DNA from 3 places in the Allobosea sp. 05T433 genome. Region 1 is predicted to be linked to each of the others. Evidence: riboswitches for the same ligand, from Rfam matches in the RefSeq annotation. Region 1 holds a riboswitch; each other region holds the start of a gene.

Region 1 (5,366 bases):
GCGAGAAGCTCCGCCGCGAAATGCGGTTCGACGGTGCCGTACTCGGCCAGCCGCTCATCAGGCCGGTCGTCGCCGGGCAGCACGACGAGCGGTATCCCGCCCCGTCGGCAGATTTCCGCAAGCTGCTCGATGCCGTAACGCCAGTAGTCCAGCCCGCCGAGACAGCGGATCAGCACGAAGCGCGAATGCGCCACCGTCTTCTCGACGAGAAAATCGACGGAGAGCGGGTGTTTCAGCCGGCGCAGCGAGGCGAGCCTGACGGCGAGCTCGCTTGCGCCGGCCGCGGCCGTCAGCGCCGAAAGGTCGCTGTCGGCGAAGGAGAGCACCAGCACATCCCCTGGCGGCAGGGCGAGATCGACGGCGTCTTCGCCGTCGTCAAGCCTGATCTCGCTTGAGGGGAGGAGGTGCATGGCTCAGCCCGCGAGGGCGGCCTCCACGGACTTGCGATCAAAGCCCTTCAGGCCAATCACCACGAGGCGACCATCCTTGGCTTCGCCGGCCGCCCAGGCGCGGTCGTAATGATGGCTGACCCGACGCCCGACACCCTGGACGACGAGCCGCATCGGCTTACCGGGAATCGCCGAAAAACCCTTCAGGCGCAGCACGCCCTCGGCCTCCGCGGCCCTGGCAACGCGGGCCGCCAGCTCCTCGGGCGATGTCGCCGCGGCGAGAGCGAAATCGAGGCTTTCGAAATCGTCGTGGTCGTGGTCCTCGGCGCTCTCATGGTGCGAGGGGCGTCCAGCGAGATCGGCCTCGGCAGCCGCGTTGAGGCCAATAATCAGGGCGGGCTCGACCTTGCCATGGGCCGTCTCGACGATCTTGATCGCCTTCGGCAGATGCGCGGCGATCTCGGCCTTGACGCGTTCGCGGCCGGCCGCATCGACGAGGTCGCTCTTGTTGAGCAGGATCAGGTCGGCGCAGAGGATCTGGTCCTCGAACACTTCTTCGAGCGGGTTGTCGTGCCCGACCGCGGCATCCTGCGCCGCCTGCGCAGCGAGAGCGGCGGGATCATCCGCGAACTGGCCATCCGCCACGGCCGGACCATCGACCACGGCGATGACACCATCGACCGTGACACGTGACCGAATGGCCGGCCAATTGAACGCGTTGACCAGCGGCTTCGGCAGGGCAAGCCCCGAGGTCTCGATCAGGATGTGTTCCGGCGGGTTCGGCCGGTCGAGCAGCTTTTCCAGCGCTGGCACGAAGTCGTCGGCGACGGTGCAGCAGATGCAGCCATTCGGCAGCTCGACGATGTCCTCCGCGGTGCAGCCGGAAATGCCGCAGCCGTCGATGAAGGAACCGTCGAAGCCGAGATCGCCGAACTCATTGACCAGCACGGCGATGCGCTTGCCCCCTGCATTCTCCAGCAGGTGCCGCACCAGTGTGGTCTTTCCGGCCCCGAGGAAGCCGGTGATGATCGTGCAGGGGATCTTGCCCAGCGAGCGGGCTTGGGGAGCGTTCATGATCTCATCCTTGTTGGCGCGCCGGGAGAGGCGGTACGCGCGCGACCACGCCCTTGCGGAACGAAGCGGGTCTTTCTTTCCAGGGAACGATACCGTTTGCGCTGGCTGCAAAGCTTGCAGCTGCGTCAACGATTTCGGCGATATGGGTGTCTGCGTCGAGATCGCCGATCAGATAGGTCCATTTGCCGTCGGCCGCCAAGGCGACGGTGCAGGGGCGATTGCAGACCGCGAGGCAGTCGACGGGTTCGACCGGAAGCGTCCCGCCGTCGCGCGCGATGCGTTCGCGCAGCGCCTCGGCAAAACCCAGTCCGGGCTGGTCGTAACCCTCCGGCAGGTCCGCCCGCGCGCGCCGGCAGGCGACGCAGACGAAAATGGTGACATCGCCTTCGGGCATAGGCCGGTTCCTTTGCTTCCGGCGCGATCCCGGGGGATCGCGCTCAGCGTCAGGCCTTGGCCGGGGCTGCGGCACGGCGCGTCGCCCAGGGCCAGAGCACGCCGACGGCAAAGCCGGTAGCGAGCCAGAGGGCAGCCTGGAGCGCGAGCGAGAGCGCGGCGAAATGCGCTGCGATTTCGGCCGGGACCTTGCTCTCCGGGGCGGCGGGATGTGGTGCGCCGATCAGATGCGGGACGAGCATGGCAAGCACGGCAAGTGCCCGCAGCCAGCTCGCCTCCGTCCGCAGGAAGACCCAGAGGCCGCCGGCGGTGACGAGCGCGGTGGCGATCCACCAGGTCTGGCGGTGGAGCAGTTCGGCTGACGCGCTGCCGGGCAATTCCGGTGCGAGCCCGGTCGCCGGCACGAGGCCGAAGGCCAGGAAGCCGCAAGCCGCCCAGATCAGTGCGGTCCGTTCAGTGATGGCATCGCCCGCTGCGATCATGCCGCCGAGCAGCAGGGCGGCAAAGCCGATCGCGGTCGCAATGGTGACGATGGTGGTGAAGGCCGTGCGCTGCAAGCCGTCCTGTGGCTTCCACTCGGCGTGGTCGGCTGCGTCGGCGCCGCCATGGGCAAGGACGATCCTGGCATCGCCGGTGAAGCTGGCGTGCTGAAGCTCGGCTGCGCGCAACGCCGTCTCAAAGGTTTCCGCCTTGAGGATCAGCGGCGTGGTGGTGACATGCTGGAGTGCTGCGACCAGGAGCCCAGCAAGAAGCCCGGCCAGAAGACTGACCGTGAGAACACGATTGACCATGTTGCCTTTCCCTCAGTGGCAGGGAAAGGCGAGGGTGTGGCGCGTGTCGTGGGCTGCGTTGTGAACGCTGGTCGAATGGGCGAAGCCGACGGTGAAGATCAGGGCTGCGCCGAGTGCCAGGGCAGCTGCGACAGCCTTGACGCGCTCGGATGCGCTGGCCTGGGTGGTGATCGAAGCCGTATTCGTCGTCATCTCGGTCTCCTTGGCCACCCCGCCGGCAGCCCGCTGGATTGCATCACTCATCGACGGCAGGTCTCCTGGCTCGCGGGTCCGGATCTCTCGCCGCCTTCCCGGGACAATCCCAGTGGCCGATGGCGCGAAACTCGCCGCTTACAGTTGCGGGGGCAGCCGCGGTATCGCACCGCGTTCCCTTTTCACCTCCTTGCAGAGGCACCGTCGGGGATGATCATTAGCCATCTGCACGGTGCTGTGCAATGCAGCGATCGTGATTGCGAGCGCAGTGAAGCGATGTGATCTCTGATGGCCTGTCCCGGCTTGTTTCGCTTCGCTCGCCAGGTCCGTTCCTTAGGCTGATCTTCCCTGGGTTGAGATTTTGGCAGTGGCAGCGATCCTTTCCCCTCTTACCCTCGTTCTGGGCGGCGCCCGCTCCGGCAAGAGCCGCCATGCCGAGGCCCTGATCGAGATGGTGCCGGCGCCCTGGATCTATCTCGCCACGGCGCAGGCCTATGACGATGAGATGCGCGCCCGGATTGCCGAGCACCGCGCCCGCCGGTCGCAGGATTGGATGACCATCGATGCGCCGCTGGCCCTGGCGCAGGCGATCCGCGCGGTTCCCGCGGGGCAACCTGCCCTGGTGGACTGCCTGACGCTCTGGCTGACCAACGTGATACTGGCAGAGCAGGATGTGGCGGCTGCAAGCCGGGAACTGGTCGAGGCCTGCGTTTCGGCACGTGGCCCGGTGGTCCTGGTTTCCAACGAGGTCGGGCTCGGTATCGTGCCCGAGAATGCGCTCGCCCGACGGTTCCGCGACGAGGCGGGGCGGTTGCACCAGATGCTTGCGGCGCGGGCCGACCGGGTGATCTTCATGGTCGCCGGTCTGCCGATGCAGGTGAAATGAGCAGGAGGTTCCGATGACGATCGATGCTGACGAGGCCGCCCGCCACAAGGCCAAGATGGAAAAGCGCAAGGCGGTGCAGGATGCCGAGGTCGCCGCCAAGACGATCGAAAAGGGACTCCTGATCGTCAATACGGGGCCAGGCAAGGGCAAGTCGACCGCCGCCTTCGGATTGATCCTGCGGGCTCTCGGCCATGACTGGCGCGTCGGGGTGGTGCAGTTCATCAAGGGCGCCTGGGCGACAGGTGAACGCAAGGCGCTCGACGCCTTCGGCGATCGCATCGTCTGGCACACGATGGGCGAAGGCTTCACCTGGGAAACGCAGGACAAGGCCCGCGACATCGCTGCCGCCGGGCGCGCCTTCGCCAAGGCCAAGGCGTTGATGGACGATCCGGAGATACGCCTGCTCGTGCTCGACGAACTCAATATCGCGCTGCGCTACGACTATCTGCCGCTGGCGGAGGTGGTCGAGACATTGGCGAGCCGGCGCCCTGATCTGCACATCGTCGTCACCGGCCGCAATGCCAAGCCCGAGTTGATCGCCGTCGCAGACCTCGTCACCGAGATGACGGTGGTCAAGCATCACTTCGCGGCGGGCGTGAAGGCACAGGCCGGGATCGAGTTCTGAGGCCAGGGCATCGACCCGAAACGTGGATCGCAGCTTTCGGGAAAGTCGAAGCAAACACAGAAGGTGAGATCGTCGTTCCCGATGCGATGCCCGGTCCGATGAACTAGAGGGCGAGCGCGGTGACGGCCCCCGCAACGGCGAGCCCCCACAGCAGCAGACACGCCCTCCGATAGAGAGCGAGCGCCCGCCGGATATCCGCCGCTTCCGCTTCGGCCCGGCCGTCCCCCATCCACCCGTCGTCGACCCTGACATCGCCATAGACGCGCGGGCCCGCCAGCRGGAGGCCGAGCGCACCTGCCATCGCGGCTTCCGGCCAACCGGCATTGGGCGAACGATGATGGCGGGCATCGCGTCGGACAGCTCGCCACGCATTGGCGGGGTCTGACGTTTTGTCGAGTGCGGCGGCTGCGGTCAGCAGCAGCGCGGTGAGGCGAGAGGCGGGAAGGTTGACGAGGTCGTCGAGACGCGCCGCCGCCCAGCCGAAGGCGAGGTGGCGCGGTGTCTTGTGGCCGATCATCGAATCGGCGGTATTGATCGCCTTGTAGAGCGCGCCGCCCGGCAGGCCGCCGACGCCGAGCCAGAAAGCCGGAGCGACGATCCCGTCCGAGAAATTCTCGGCAAGGCTTTCGATTGCGGCGCGGGAAACTCCGGCTTCGTCGAGGGTTTCGGGGTTGCGGCCGACAATCATCGAAACGGCGATGCGTCCGCCTTTGAGCCCGTCCCGCTCCAGTCCTTCGGCGACCCGTGCGACATGCTCGTGCAGGCTGCGCTGTGCGATGAGGCTGGAGGCGACGAGCGCGAGGGGCAGCCAGCCCAGCGGGCCGAGGCCGCGGCAGAGCAGGGTCAGCCCCCATGAGATGGCGAATGTGGCGGCAAGCAGCAGCGCGAGGGCGAGGCCGCCGGCCGCCTTGCGCACGATGAAGGAGGCGCGCTCGCGATTGAGCATCCGGTCGAGCCGGGAGATCAGCGCACCGATCCAGGTGACGGGATGGCCGATCAGCGCATACAAGCCCTGG
Region 2 (5,366 bases), on a different contig from region 1:
TACTGACCATGGTCGCTGTCATGACGGCCGTCGTCACGAACAGCACGATGCGCACGCGGGTCACCGCCACGCCCAACGCGGCCGCGGCATCCGCGCCGAAGGCGAACGCATCGAGCGCCTTCGTATGAAAGATGCAGACAGCGAAGCCCGCGAAGGCCACTGGCGTAGCGAGCCAGACATCGGGCCAGCGCACCCCCCCGAAATTACCGAGAAGCCAGAACATCACGCCGCGGGCCTGTTCGGCACTGGCCAGCGTGGTGACGATCGTCGCGGTCGCCGCATTGAACAGCTGCGATCCGGCGACGCCTGCGAGGATCACGCGGTCGGTCGCGCCACCGGCCCCTGCGGCGAGCAAGGCAACGATGGCGAGCGCAGCAATGGCGCCGAGGAAGGCACCGCCAGATATGCTGAGCGCAGCACCGCCGAAGCCCAGGATCATCACCGCGACCGCACCCGTCGAGGCTCCGGCCGAGATACCGAGGATATAGGGCTCTGCGAGCGGATTGCGCAGCAGCGCCTGCAGGATTGCCCCCGAAAGCGCGAGCGCTCCTCCGCAGAGGGCCGCCACCACAGCCCGGCTCAACCGGTAGTCGAAGATGACGCCCTGCTGGATCGCGCTCACGGGGTAGTCGAGATCGAACAACCCGTTGCCCAGGGCCCTGAAGACCGTGGCAAGCGGGATCGACATTTCGCCGATCGTCACGGCGAGCGCGATCGCGAGTATCAGCAGGACGAAGGCGAGGATCGCTACTGCGCCCCTCGCCAACCAGTTGGGCCGAACCACTCCATGGCTCACTTGGTGAGGCCGAAGCTCTTGATGCCGTTGGCCAGCGCCTCGATGCCGTCGATCGTATCAAGCCCGGCCCTGGTCGCGCCGACATCCATGATCACGATCCGCTGCTGCCGACTGGCGTCGAGCTTGCTCGCAACCGCGTCGGTCTTGAGGAAGTCGAGCTTGAGATTGATGTCATCTGCTGGGAAACGCCGGCGATCCATCTTGACCACGACGATGACGGCAGGGTTGGCGGAAGCGACGGTCTCCCAACCGACCAGCGGCCATTCCTCGTTGGTGGTGATGACGTTCCGGGCGCCGAGCTTCGACAGGATATAGGCAGGCACGCCATTCTTGCCGGCCAGGAAGGCGTCGCCCTTGATGTCCTTGCTGGAGAACCAGACCACGACGGGGACATCCTGCGGCTTGATACCGGCCACAGAAGCGACCGCCTTGTCCTCGCGGGCCTTCAATTCGGCGACCAGCGCCTCGGCGCGATCGGAGACGTCGAAGATCTGCCCGAACTCGCGAATATTGCGGTAGACGAGATCCATCGTGAACATCTGCGTGCGGACGCCGTCGCCCGGCCCGGAATTGTCCTTTCCGACGCAGTCGGTGGGCGAGACATAGGTCGGCACCTTCAGCTTCGCAAACTGGTCGCGCTTGCCGACGATGCCGTTGGGGCCGATATGCCATTCGAACATCGCAGTCACGAGGTCGGGTTCCTGGGCGACGACGGCCTCGAAACTCGGATCGTTGTCGGCAAGCCGCTTCACCTTGGCGTTGACCGCCTCATAGGGCTTCGCGACAGGGCTGAACCACACGGCTGTGCCCACGACCTTGTCGCCGAGCCCGAGCGCGTAGAGGATCTCGGTCTGCGTCTGTCCGACCGCCACGACGCGCTTTGGCGCCTGGTTGAACGTTATCGTCTCCCGGCAATTCTCCAGCGTCAGCGGATACTGCGTCGGCGCGGCCAAGGCCGCTCCGGACATCGACATGCCGATGGCTGCGACGAACGAAAGGCAAGAAAGGCGTGCGGCGCTGCGCATTGAAGTCTCCGATAGCGTCGAGCGACGGCATGCGTCGCGAGGCTCGAGGGCCTCGCACGGCCGATCCTGTAATGCAACAATATTACAATTTTGATAGACTGCTCGACGAGTCTGCGTCAAGCGCTCTGCCGCGGCTGCGACCGCGTGGTTCGGCATCATGGACATGGAATTCATCGCTCCCCGAGATGACGAGCCGGGAGCTTGAGCGGATCGGTTCGGGGGTGCGGGTCTACGACCTGCCGCCGACGCAAATCCCCCCGGACACCCCGCCCGAAAGACGCTTCTGCGATCAGGGCAGGTCTCCTGGCTCGCGGGTCAGCGCTGGCTTCGCCCGGCCTTCCCGGCGTGAGAGCGCCAGTGGACGTTGGGAGAAGAGCTCGCCGCTTACAGTTGCGGGGGCAGCCTCGGATTCGGCGCAGGGCGCCTCACCGAATTCCCTCTTAGCTTCGGGCCTGGACCCGAGGAACCTTGATCGCGGCCGACCATAGAGGGGCCCAAGGCGGCGTCAAGCCGCAGGCACCGACCACACCGCCTGCTGATGGAGCCCTGCAGCGAGACGGCTCCATCCTTCTCAGCTCACTCCCAGCTCAGAGCGCCGCCGTTCTGGTATTCGATGACGCGGGTCTCGAAGAAGTTCTTCTCCTTCTTCAGGTCCATCGCCTCGCTCATCCAGGGGAACGGGTTTTCCGTTTCCGCGAAGACCGGCGCGAGGCCGAGCTGCGCGCAACGGCGGTTGGCGATGAAATGCATGTACTGCTCGCAGAGCGCAGCATTCAGGCCGAGGAAGCCGCGCGGCATGGTGTCCCGGCCATAGGCGGCCTCGAGTTCGGCAGCGTCGCGGATCATGCCGCGCAGCTCGTCCTGGAAGGCCTTGGTCCAGAGATGCGGGTTTTCGATCTTGATCTGGTTGATCACGTCGATGCCAAAATTCAGGTGAATGCTCTCGTCGCGCAGGATGTACTGGTACTGCTCGGCGATGCCGACCATCTTGTTGCGTCGGCCGAGCGACAGGATCTGGGCGAAGCCGGTATAGAACCACATGCCCTCGAAGATCACGTAGAAGGCGACGAGGTCGCGCAGGAAGGCCTGATCGGCCTCGGGCGTGCCGGTCTCGAAATCGGGATCGTCGAGATGCTGGGTGTGCTTCAGGGCCCAGGCCGCTTTGTCGGTGATCGAAGGCACCTCGCGATACATGTTGAAGAGTTCGCCCTCGTCGAGGCCGAGACTCTCGACGATGTACTGGAAGGTGTGGGTGTGCACCGCCTCCTCGAAAGCCTGGCGCAGCAGGTACTGCCGGCATTCCGGATTGGTGAGATGACGGTAGATCGCGAGCACGATGTTGTTGGCGACGAGGCTTTCCGAGGCCGCGAAGAAGCCGAGATTGCGCTTGATCGTGCGGCGCTCGTCCTCGGTCAGCCCGTCCTTCGACTTCCACAGAGCGATATCGGCCTGCATCGAGACCTCTGTCGGCATCCAGTGATTGTTGCAGCCGGCGAGGTATTTCTCCCAGGCCCATTTGTACTTGAGCGGCAGGAGCTGGTTCACATCGGCGCGGCAGTTGATCATCCGCTTCTCGTCGACGCTGACGCGGCCGCCGGAGCGATCGATCTCGCCGAGGCCGGTGGCATCGGCAGAGGTTCCGCCGGGCGCGGCCGGATTGAGATCGAGGGCGGTGGCAGGCTTGCTGTCTGACCAGTCGAGCATGATGAATATCCAATCGGGTCTGAATGTCATGGCCGGGTCTGCCCCGGCCGTCCGTATCGTTCGCTATCGGGCAGGGCCGGGCATCCATGCGCGCCGCGAAGGCGAGCGTGGATGCCGCCGCTGCCTCACTGGCAGGCTTCGCAGGTCGGATCGTCGATCGAGCAGGCGTTCGGCACGGCCATGCCATTGTCGAGCGGGATGTCGACGAGGATCAGCTTGGACGCGACGGGGACCGTTGCCGACACCGCGTTGAGCTTGCCGTCAGTGCCCTTCAGCGTCGACTTCTCGACATGGGTCGCCGAGAGCGCGCGCAGGTAATAGGTCGTCTTCAGGCCGAGCCGCCAGGCGAGGCGATAGGCCTCGTCGAGCTTCCTGCCGGAAGGCTGCGCCATGTAGAGATTGAGCGACTGGCCCTGGTCGATCCATTTCTGACGGCGTGCGGCGGCGCGGATCAGCCAGCTTGTCTCGATCTCGAAGGAGGTTGCGTAGAGCGCCTTGAGATCGTCGGGGACGCGGTCGATCTGACTGACCTTTCCGTCGTAGTATTTCAGGTCCGAGACCATGACCTCGTCCCAGAGATCGCGCGCCTTGAGATCGCGGACGAGGTCGGCATTCACGACCGTGAAGTCGCCCGACATGTTCGCCTTGACGTAGAGCTGGCTATAGGACGGCTCGATCGACTGCGAGACACCGACGATGTTGGAGATCGTTGCGGTAGGGGCGATCGCCATGCAGTTCGAGTTGCGCATGCCGGTGGTCTTCACCCGCTCGCGCAGGCTGTCCCAGTCCAGCGTCGTCGAACGATCGAGTGTTTCGACATCGCCGTCGCGGGCCTCCGAGAGGATGTAGAGCGAGTCGATCGGCAGGATGCCCTTCGACCAGAGCGAGCCTTCGAAGCTCGGGTAGCGACCGCGCTCGGCGGCAAGATCGACCGAGGCCGAGATCGCAAACCAGCTGATCGCCTCCATCGAGGTGTCGGCGAAGGCTACGGCACCCTCGGACGCCGCGGGCAGGCGCAAGGTCTGCAGCGCATCCTGGAAGCCCATGATGCCGAGGCCGACCGGGCGGTGGCGCAGGTTCGAGCGGCGTGCCTCGGGGATCGTGTAGAAATTGATGTCGATGACGTTGTCGAGCATCCGCATCGCGGTCGCGACCGTCTTGCCGAGCCTGGCCCGGTCGAGCCCGCCCGCCGTCACATGGGCTGCGAGGTTGATCGAGCCCAGATTGCAGACGGCGACCTCGTCGGCCGAGGTGTTCAGCGTGATCTCGGTGCACAGGTTCGAGGAATGCACCACGCCGGCATGCTGCTGCGGCGAGCGCAGGTTGCAGGCATCCTTGAAGGTCATCCAGGGATGGCCGGTTTCGAACAGCATGGTCAGCATCTTGCGCCAGAGATCGAGCGCGTTGAGGCGCTTGAACACCTTGATCTCGCCGCGCTCGGCCTTGGCTTCATAGGCCTCATAGGCCGCCTTGAACGGCTTGCCGTAGAGATCGTGAAGGTCGGGCGTCTCGTCGGGCGAGAACAGCGTCCACTGGCCTCCGGCGGCGACGCGCTGCATGAACAGGTCGGGGATCCAGTTCGCCGTGTTCATATCATGGGTACGGCGGCGGTCGTCGCCGGTGTTCTTGCGCAGATCGAGGAACTCCTCGATGTCGACATGCCAGGTTTCGAGATAGGCGCAGACCGCGCCCTTGCGCTTGCCACCCTGGTTGACGGCGATCGCGGTGTCGTTGGCGACCTTGAGGAACGGCACGATGCCCTGGCTCTCGCCATTGGTGCCCTTGATATGAGCGCCAAGGCCACGCACAGGCGTCCAGTCATTGCCCAGCCCGCCGGAATA
Region 3 (5,366 bases), on a different contig from region 1:
GGCCGATGCCTCGATACCGGAAATCTTGACGCTCGAGAGGTTGCGATAGGTCAGATCGGTCGAACCGAGGATCGGCGCGAAGTTCTGAATGAAGTCCTTGTAATCGGCATGGAAGACGCCGACCGAGAACCAGCCATTGTCGAAGCGGCCGCGGATGCCGGCTTCGTAGGACGTGACGCTCTCGGGCTTGAGATCCGGGTTCGGGATCAGGTTCTGGGTGCCCATCGGCAGCGACGTATAGAGCTGCTGCGCGGTCGGCATCTTGAAGCCCTGGGCGTAGCGGGCATAGAGTGAATAGGTCTCGTCGAGCTTGAAGATCGTGCCGACCTGCGGGATCAGCTTATGCGAGTCGATCTCGCGCGGAGCCTTGCCCGGCACGATGACGTAGCCTGGCCCAATGCTCGGGTCGATCTTGTAATTGGCGTAACGGACGCCCGGCGTGATCGTCCAGCGACCGTTTAGCAATTCGATTTCGTCCTGCAGATAGAAATCGTAGCGCGTCGTCGTCGCGTTGGCGAAGTTGAAGCCGCCTGCAATCGTCGTGGTGGTGACGCCGGTCGACATGTTCCGGACGTCGTCGCGACGCTCATAATCGGTCTTGGTGACGTCGCCCTGGAACCCGTAGGTCAGCCTGTGGAAGCTCGAGCCGAGCGCGAAGCTCGACTTGGCCTGGATGTCGAGCTGGGAGAATTGTTCGGAATAGTCGAGGAAGCCGCGGGTGAAACGCTGCTGGTTGTTGGTCTGCGTCTGGTAGCGATTATTGGTGACCTCACGCTTCTGTGGCGAGAACGATGCCTGCCAGCGGATCGAGTCGAGGAAGCTCGTGCCGACATCCCATTGATGCTCGAAGGCGATGCGCTGGCGTGACTTCACTTCATCTCGGATATAGGGTCCGTTGCGGAGACCAGACGCCAAGACATTGTAGTCCCAGAGCTGATTTACCTTTGAGCTGTTGTCGAAATACTCTCCGGTCAGCTTGAACGTATGGTCTGTCGTCGGCGAGAAGACGATCTTGCCGAAGGCGTTCCAAACCGTGCTGTCGAGCGGGTTCAGCGTGTCGCAGCCGAGATAGCGCAGGCTCGGCACGGGGCAGCCCCAGCGGCCGCCATCGGCCCGGGCACGGCTGAGTTTGGCCTCCTCCGCCGTCTTCTGGCTCAGGCCGACAATGGCCTCGAGGGCAGGGGTGAGCCTGAAGGCCGCAATGCCGGTCTTGGTGAAGGAGCGGTCGAAACTGTCATACCCGGCATCGAGACGTACGGCATACGGCTTGTCCTTGCCTTTCAGCAGGTCCTGGGGATCGAGCGTACGATAGGCGACGATGCCGCCCAGAGCATCGGCGCCCCAGAGCACGGAGCCCGGGCCACGCACGATCTCGACGCTCTTCAGGAAGGGCATCTCGACAAAGTTGCGATTGCCATCAGTGATGCGCTCGATCACACGCGATCCATCGACCTGCATCTGGACGCGGTTGCCGCCGACCCCCCGGATCGTGAAGCCATCGAGGTTGCCGAACGGGTCGGTGCCGCTGGTGAGGCGGTTGACGCTGACACCCGGCTGGTAGCGGACGAGGTCCTGCATGTCGCGCGTCATGCGCTCGTCGAGTTCCTGCCGTGAGATAACGTTCACGACGCCGGGAACATCGAGAACCTGCTTTTCACCGCGTGTCGCCGTGACCGTAATCTGGTCGAGCGTGAACGCCGGTGACGCACTGCCGCCATCTGCGATCGCTTGAGAGTAACAAATCGTGCTTTGAAGGATTGTAAAAAGGAAAGTGGCTGAAAAATATAGTTTTGATTTGTTCTTCATTGGAAGACCCCAGTCCATTTGCGGGTGGATGTAGTCCGCTGGTACTAGGATTCGCAATTGTAAATTTGACACAGTGTTTTCTGATGTATTTTTGTAGTGAAGTACATGCAATCTATAATAGATATAGATTCTAATTATTCTACTTTAGCAATTGCGCGGGGAACTGCTTGCCCCGCATCGCCTGCGCGCGACCAGGGTACACCCCGCCGTCGGGGGCAGCGTCAGTCGGCGCAGATAGCGACATGGAGACATAAAGATGTCTTTATATTCCCATTGACTGCGGCGAGCATTTGGACCTAGGTTGGGGTGTCGTGGTTCTCTGGGTCTGTTTGCCCGGAGCTAAGAGGGAAGCCGGTGCGTCGAGGTCGCTATTGACCTGGGCAAGGCCGGCGCTGCCCCCGCAACTGTAAGCGGTGAGCCGCTGTCCAAGATGTGTCACTGAGGCCGGCAAGGTCTCGGGAAGGCCGGACAGCAGCGATGACCCGTGAGCCAGGAGACCTGCCTCGACGAACTGAACGTCCTCGGGCGGGGTGTCCCGGTGGAGCGCTTTGCGATTGCGCAGGCTCTTCGCCGGCGGAATCCTGGACGCGTCCGCTTTGGCCTTTGCTCCCAACTTCTGGGGTAAGCCTATGTCATCTTCACTTCCTGTCGCGACCCTTGGGACGCCGCGCATTGGTCCGCGCCGCGAACTCAAACTCGCTCTCGAAAGCTATTGGTCGGGCAAGTCGACCGAAAGGGACCTGCTCGACACCGCCGCCGCATTGCGCGCCGCCGACTGGGCGCGCCAGAAGGCACGCGGCGTCACCGTCATCCCGTCGAACGACTTTTCGTTCTACGATCAGGTGCTGGACATCAGCGTGATGGTCGGCGCGATTCCCGAGATCTATGGCTGGAAGGGTGGTCCGGTCGGGCTGGCGACCTATTTCGCCATGGCGCGAGGTGCGCAAAGCGAGACCGAGCCGCACACCTCCTGCGGCCATGCCCACCACGACCACGAGCATTCCCACGGCGCCCCGGCGCAGGAAATGACCAAGTGGTTCGACACCAACTACCACTACATGGTGCCCGAATTCGCGACCGGACAGCGCTTCGCACTGTCCTCGCTCAAGGCGGTCGACGAGTATCGTGAGGCCAAGTCACTCGGCTACGACACCCGCCCCGTTCTGCTTGGGCCGGTCACCTATCTGAAACTCGGCAAGAGCAAGGACGCCAGCCTCGATCCGCTCTCGCTGCTCGGCGAGTTGCTGCCGGTCTATATCGATGTGCTGCGCCGCCTTTCCGCCAATGGTGCCGAATGGGTCCAGATCGACGAGCCTTGTCTGGTGCTCGATCTCGACGAGGCCGCCCGCGACGCCCTGCGCCGGACCTATGCCACCATCGCCCATGCCTTGCCGCAGCTGAAGGTCATGCTGACGACCTATTTCGGTGGTCTCGGCGACAATCTCGACACGGCGGTCACGCTGCCTGTCGCAGGCCTTCATCTCGACCTCGTGCGCGCTCCCGCGCAGCTCGAGGAGGTGCTGGCCAAGGCACCGCGCGGGCTCGTGCTGTCGCTCGGCATGATCGATGGCCGCAACATCTGGCGGGCCAACCTGCCGGCGCTGCTCGGCCGGCTCGAGCCGGTGGTCGCCAGGCGCGGCACCGACCATGTCCAGATCGCGCCCTCCTGCTCGCTGCTGCACACGCCGATCGATCTCGATCTCGAAACCGATCTCGACTCCGACCTGAAGAGCTGGCTCGCCTTCTCCGTACAGAAGATGGGCGAACTCTCGGTGCTGGGCAAAGCCCTCGCGGGTGGCCGCGACAGCGTCAGGGATGCCCTGGACGCTTCGGCGGCCGCAGCGGCGGCCCGAAAGGCTTCGCCGAAAGTCCACGATGCCGCAGTCGCCGCTCGTGTCGCGGCGGTGACGCCCAGCATGACGGACCGCAAGAGCCCCTTCGCAGCCCGAGCGAAATTGCAGCGCGAACGCTTCAACCTGCCAGCCTTCCCGACGACAACGATCGGCTCCTTTCCGCAGACCGCCGAGGTCCGCAAGGCCCGCTCGGCTCATGCCAAGGGCCTGATCAGCGATGCCGACTATGAGCAATTCCTGCGTGAGGAGACGGAGCGCACGGTGCGCTGGCAGGAGGAGATTGGCCTCGACGTGCTCGTCCATGGCGAGTTCGAGCGCAACGACATGGTGCAGTATTTTGGCGAGCAGCTCGCCGGCTTCGCCTTCACCAAACATGGCTGGGTCCAGAGCTACGGCTCGCGCTGTGTGCGGCCGCCAATCCTGTTCGGCGACGTCTCGCGGCCGCAGCCGATGACGGTCGGCTGGTGGACCTATTCGCAGTCGCTGACGGTGAGGCCGATGAAGGGCATGCTGACCGGGCCCGTGACGATCCTGAACTGGTCTTTCGTCCGCGACGACATCCCGCGCAGTGCCTCCTGCCGCCAGATCGCGCTGGCGATCCGCGACGAGGTCATCGATTTGGAGAAGGCCGGTGCCGCGATGATCCAAATCGACGAGGCGGCGCTGCGCGAGGGGCTGCCGCTGCGCAAGAGCGAGTGGAAGGGCTATCTGGACTGGGCGGTGGGCAGCTTCAGGCTCTGTGCCTCGGGCGTCACCGACGCAACCCAGGTGCACACCCATATGTGCTACTCGGAGTTCAACGACATCATCGACGCGATCGCCGCGATGGACGCCGATGTGATCTCGATCGAGACCTCGCGGTCGAAGATGGAATTGCTCGACGCCTTCAAGACCTATCGCTACCCCAACGAGATCGGTCCCGGCGTCTATGACATCCACTCGCCGCGGGTGCCCGAGGTGGGCGAGATGACGAGCCTGATGAAGCTCGCTCGCCTCCAGCTCGCAGACGAACAGCTCTGGATCAACCCCGATTGCGGCCTGAAGACCCGCAAATGGGAGGAGGTCAGGCCTGCTCTCGTCAATATGGTTGAAGCCGCGCGGCACGTCCGGGCAGCCGCTCGCTGAGCGCCTGAGGCTCGTCGCGGCGGCGCAGGACACCGCCGCGACGTCGCCGTCAAGCCGGCATCGCCTCTCGAAGCTTCTTGGCGGGTCGGGGATCTCTGCACGGGGGGACCGAGGGGACTGCGCATGCAGCTCCATGCCGTACTGTCTTGCGTGAGGTGCCCGACGCTCGTTTGCGCCTTGGCAATTGACGCGGCCAACAGCGGTGCTATCCAAACGTCAGGAGGGCAGCCCTTGTCCGCGTGGCGCCAGAGAGCAGAATCGAGCCGTTGGGTCGCGGTCGCCGTGGCCTATCTGCTCGTGCTCCAGGTGGTTCTGACAGGGCTCGCGTCGGGTGCCAATGCTGCGAGTATCGCTCTCGATCGCACTCTGGCCATAACGCTTTGCTCGCCGGGGGCTTCTTCACCGGGTGACACGACCGACCGCGGCACGGCGCAGCATGATCTGATGAGCGGCTGCGCGCTCGGTTGCTCTCATCCAGCCCAAGCGAATGTGCCGTCAGCAATCGGCTTTCTGCCAGTTGTCTATCGGATCGTCGACCTGAACGCCTTGATCCGGCATCTCGACGCGCCTCATGGCTTTGTC

What was found. A riboswitch is a leader RNA that binds a small molecule or an ion and turns the genes downstream of it on or off. The one in region 1 is predicted to bind cobalamin.
Region 2: linked by a shared signal. The riboswitch ahead of AC1DGP_RS18670 (ABC transporter substrate-binding protein) and the one ahead of AC1DGP_RS25980 (CbtB domain-containing protein) in region 1 are both predicted to bind cobalamin.
Region 3: linked by a shared signal. The riboswitch ahead of metE (5-methyltetrahydropteroyltriglutamate--homocysteine S-methyltransferase) and the one ahead of AC1DGP_RS25980 (CbtB domain-containing protein) in region 1 are both predicted to bind cobalamin.

What each region holds. Positions count from the first base shown of each region.
Region 1 is NZ_JBFTKS010000023.1:76,740-82,105, forward strand. It holds gene cobN (cobaltochelatase subunit CobN) at 1-410, opposite strand, end outside; gene cobW (cobalamin biosynthesis protein CobW) at 414-1,463, opposite strand; gene AC1DGP_RS25970 (DUF1636 family protein) at 1,468-1,857, opposite strand; gene AC1DGP_RS25975 (CbtA family protein) at 1,907-2,647, opposite strand; gene AC1DGP_RS25980 (CbtB domain-containing protein) at 2,660-2,890, opposite strand; cobalamin riboswitch at 2,878-3,060, opposite strand; gene cobU (bifunctional adenosylcobinamide kinase/adenosylcobinamide-phosphate guanylyltransferase) at 3,201-3,725, shown strand; gene cobO (cob(I)yrinic acid a,c-diamide adenosyltransferase) at 3,739-4,350, shown strand; gene cbiB (adenosylcobinamide-phosphate synthase CbiB) at 4,454-5,366, opposite strand, start outside.
Region 2 is NZ_JBFTKS010000013.1:45,033-50,398, reverse strand. It holds gene AC1DGP_RS18675 (FecCD family ABC transporter permease) at 1-784, opposite strand, end outside; gene AC1DGP_RS18670 (ABC transporter substrate-binding protein) at 793-1,821, opposite strand; cobalamin riboswitch at 2,098-2,307, opposite strand; gene AC1DGP_RS18665 (ribonucleotide-diphosphate reductase subunit beta) at 2,398-3,525, opposite strand; gene AC1DGP_RS18660 (ribonucleoside-diphosphate reductase subunit alpha) at 3,651-5,366, opposite strand, start outside.
Region 3 is NZ_JBFTKS010000013.1:26,265-31,630, reverse strand. It holds gene AC1DGP_RS18615 (TonB-dependent hemoglobin/transferrin/lactoferrin family receptor) at 1-1,806, opposite strand, end outside; cobalamin riboswitch at 2,102-2,326, shown strand; gene metE (5-methyltetrahydropteroyltriglutamate--homocysteine S-methyltransferase) at 2,436-4,784, shown strand; gene AC1DGP_RS18605 (hypothetical protein) at 4,908-5,366, shown strand, end outside.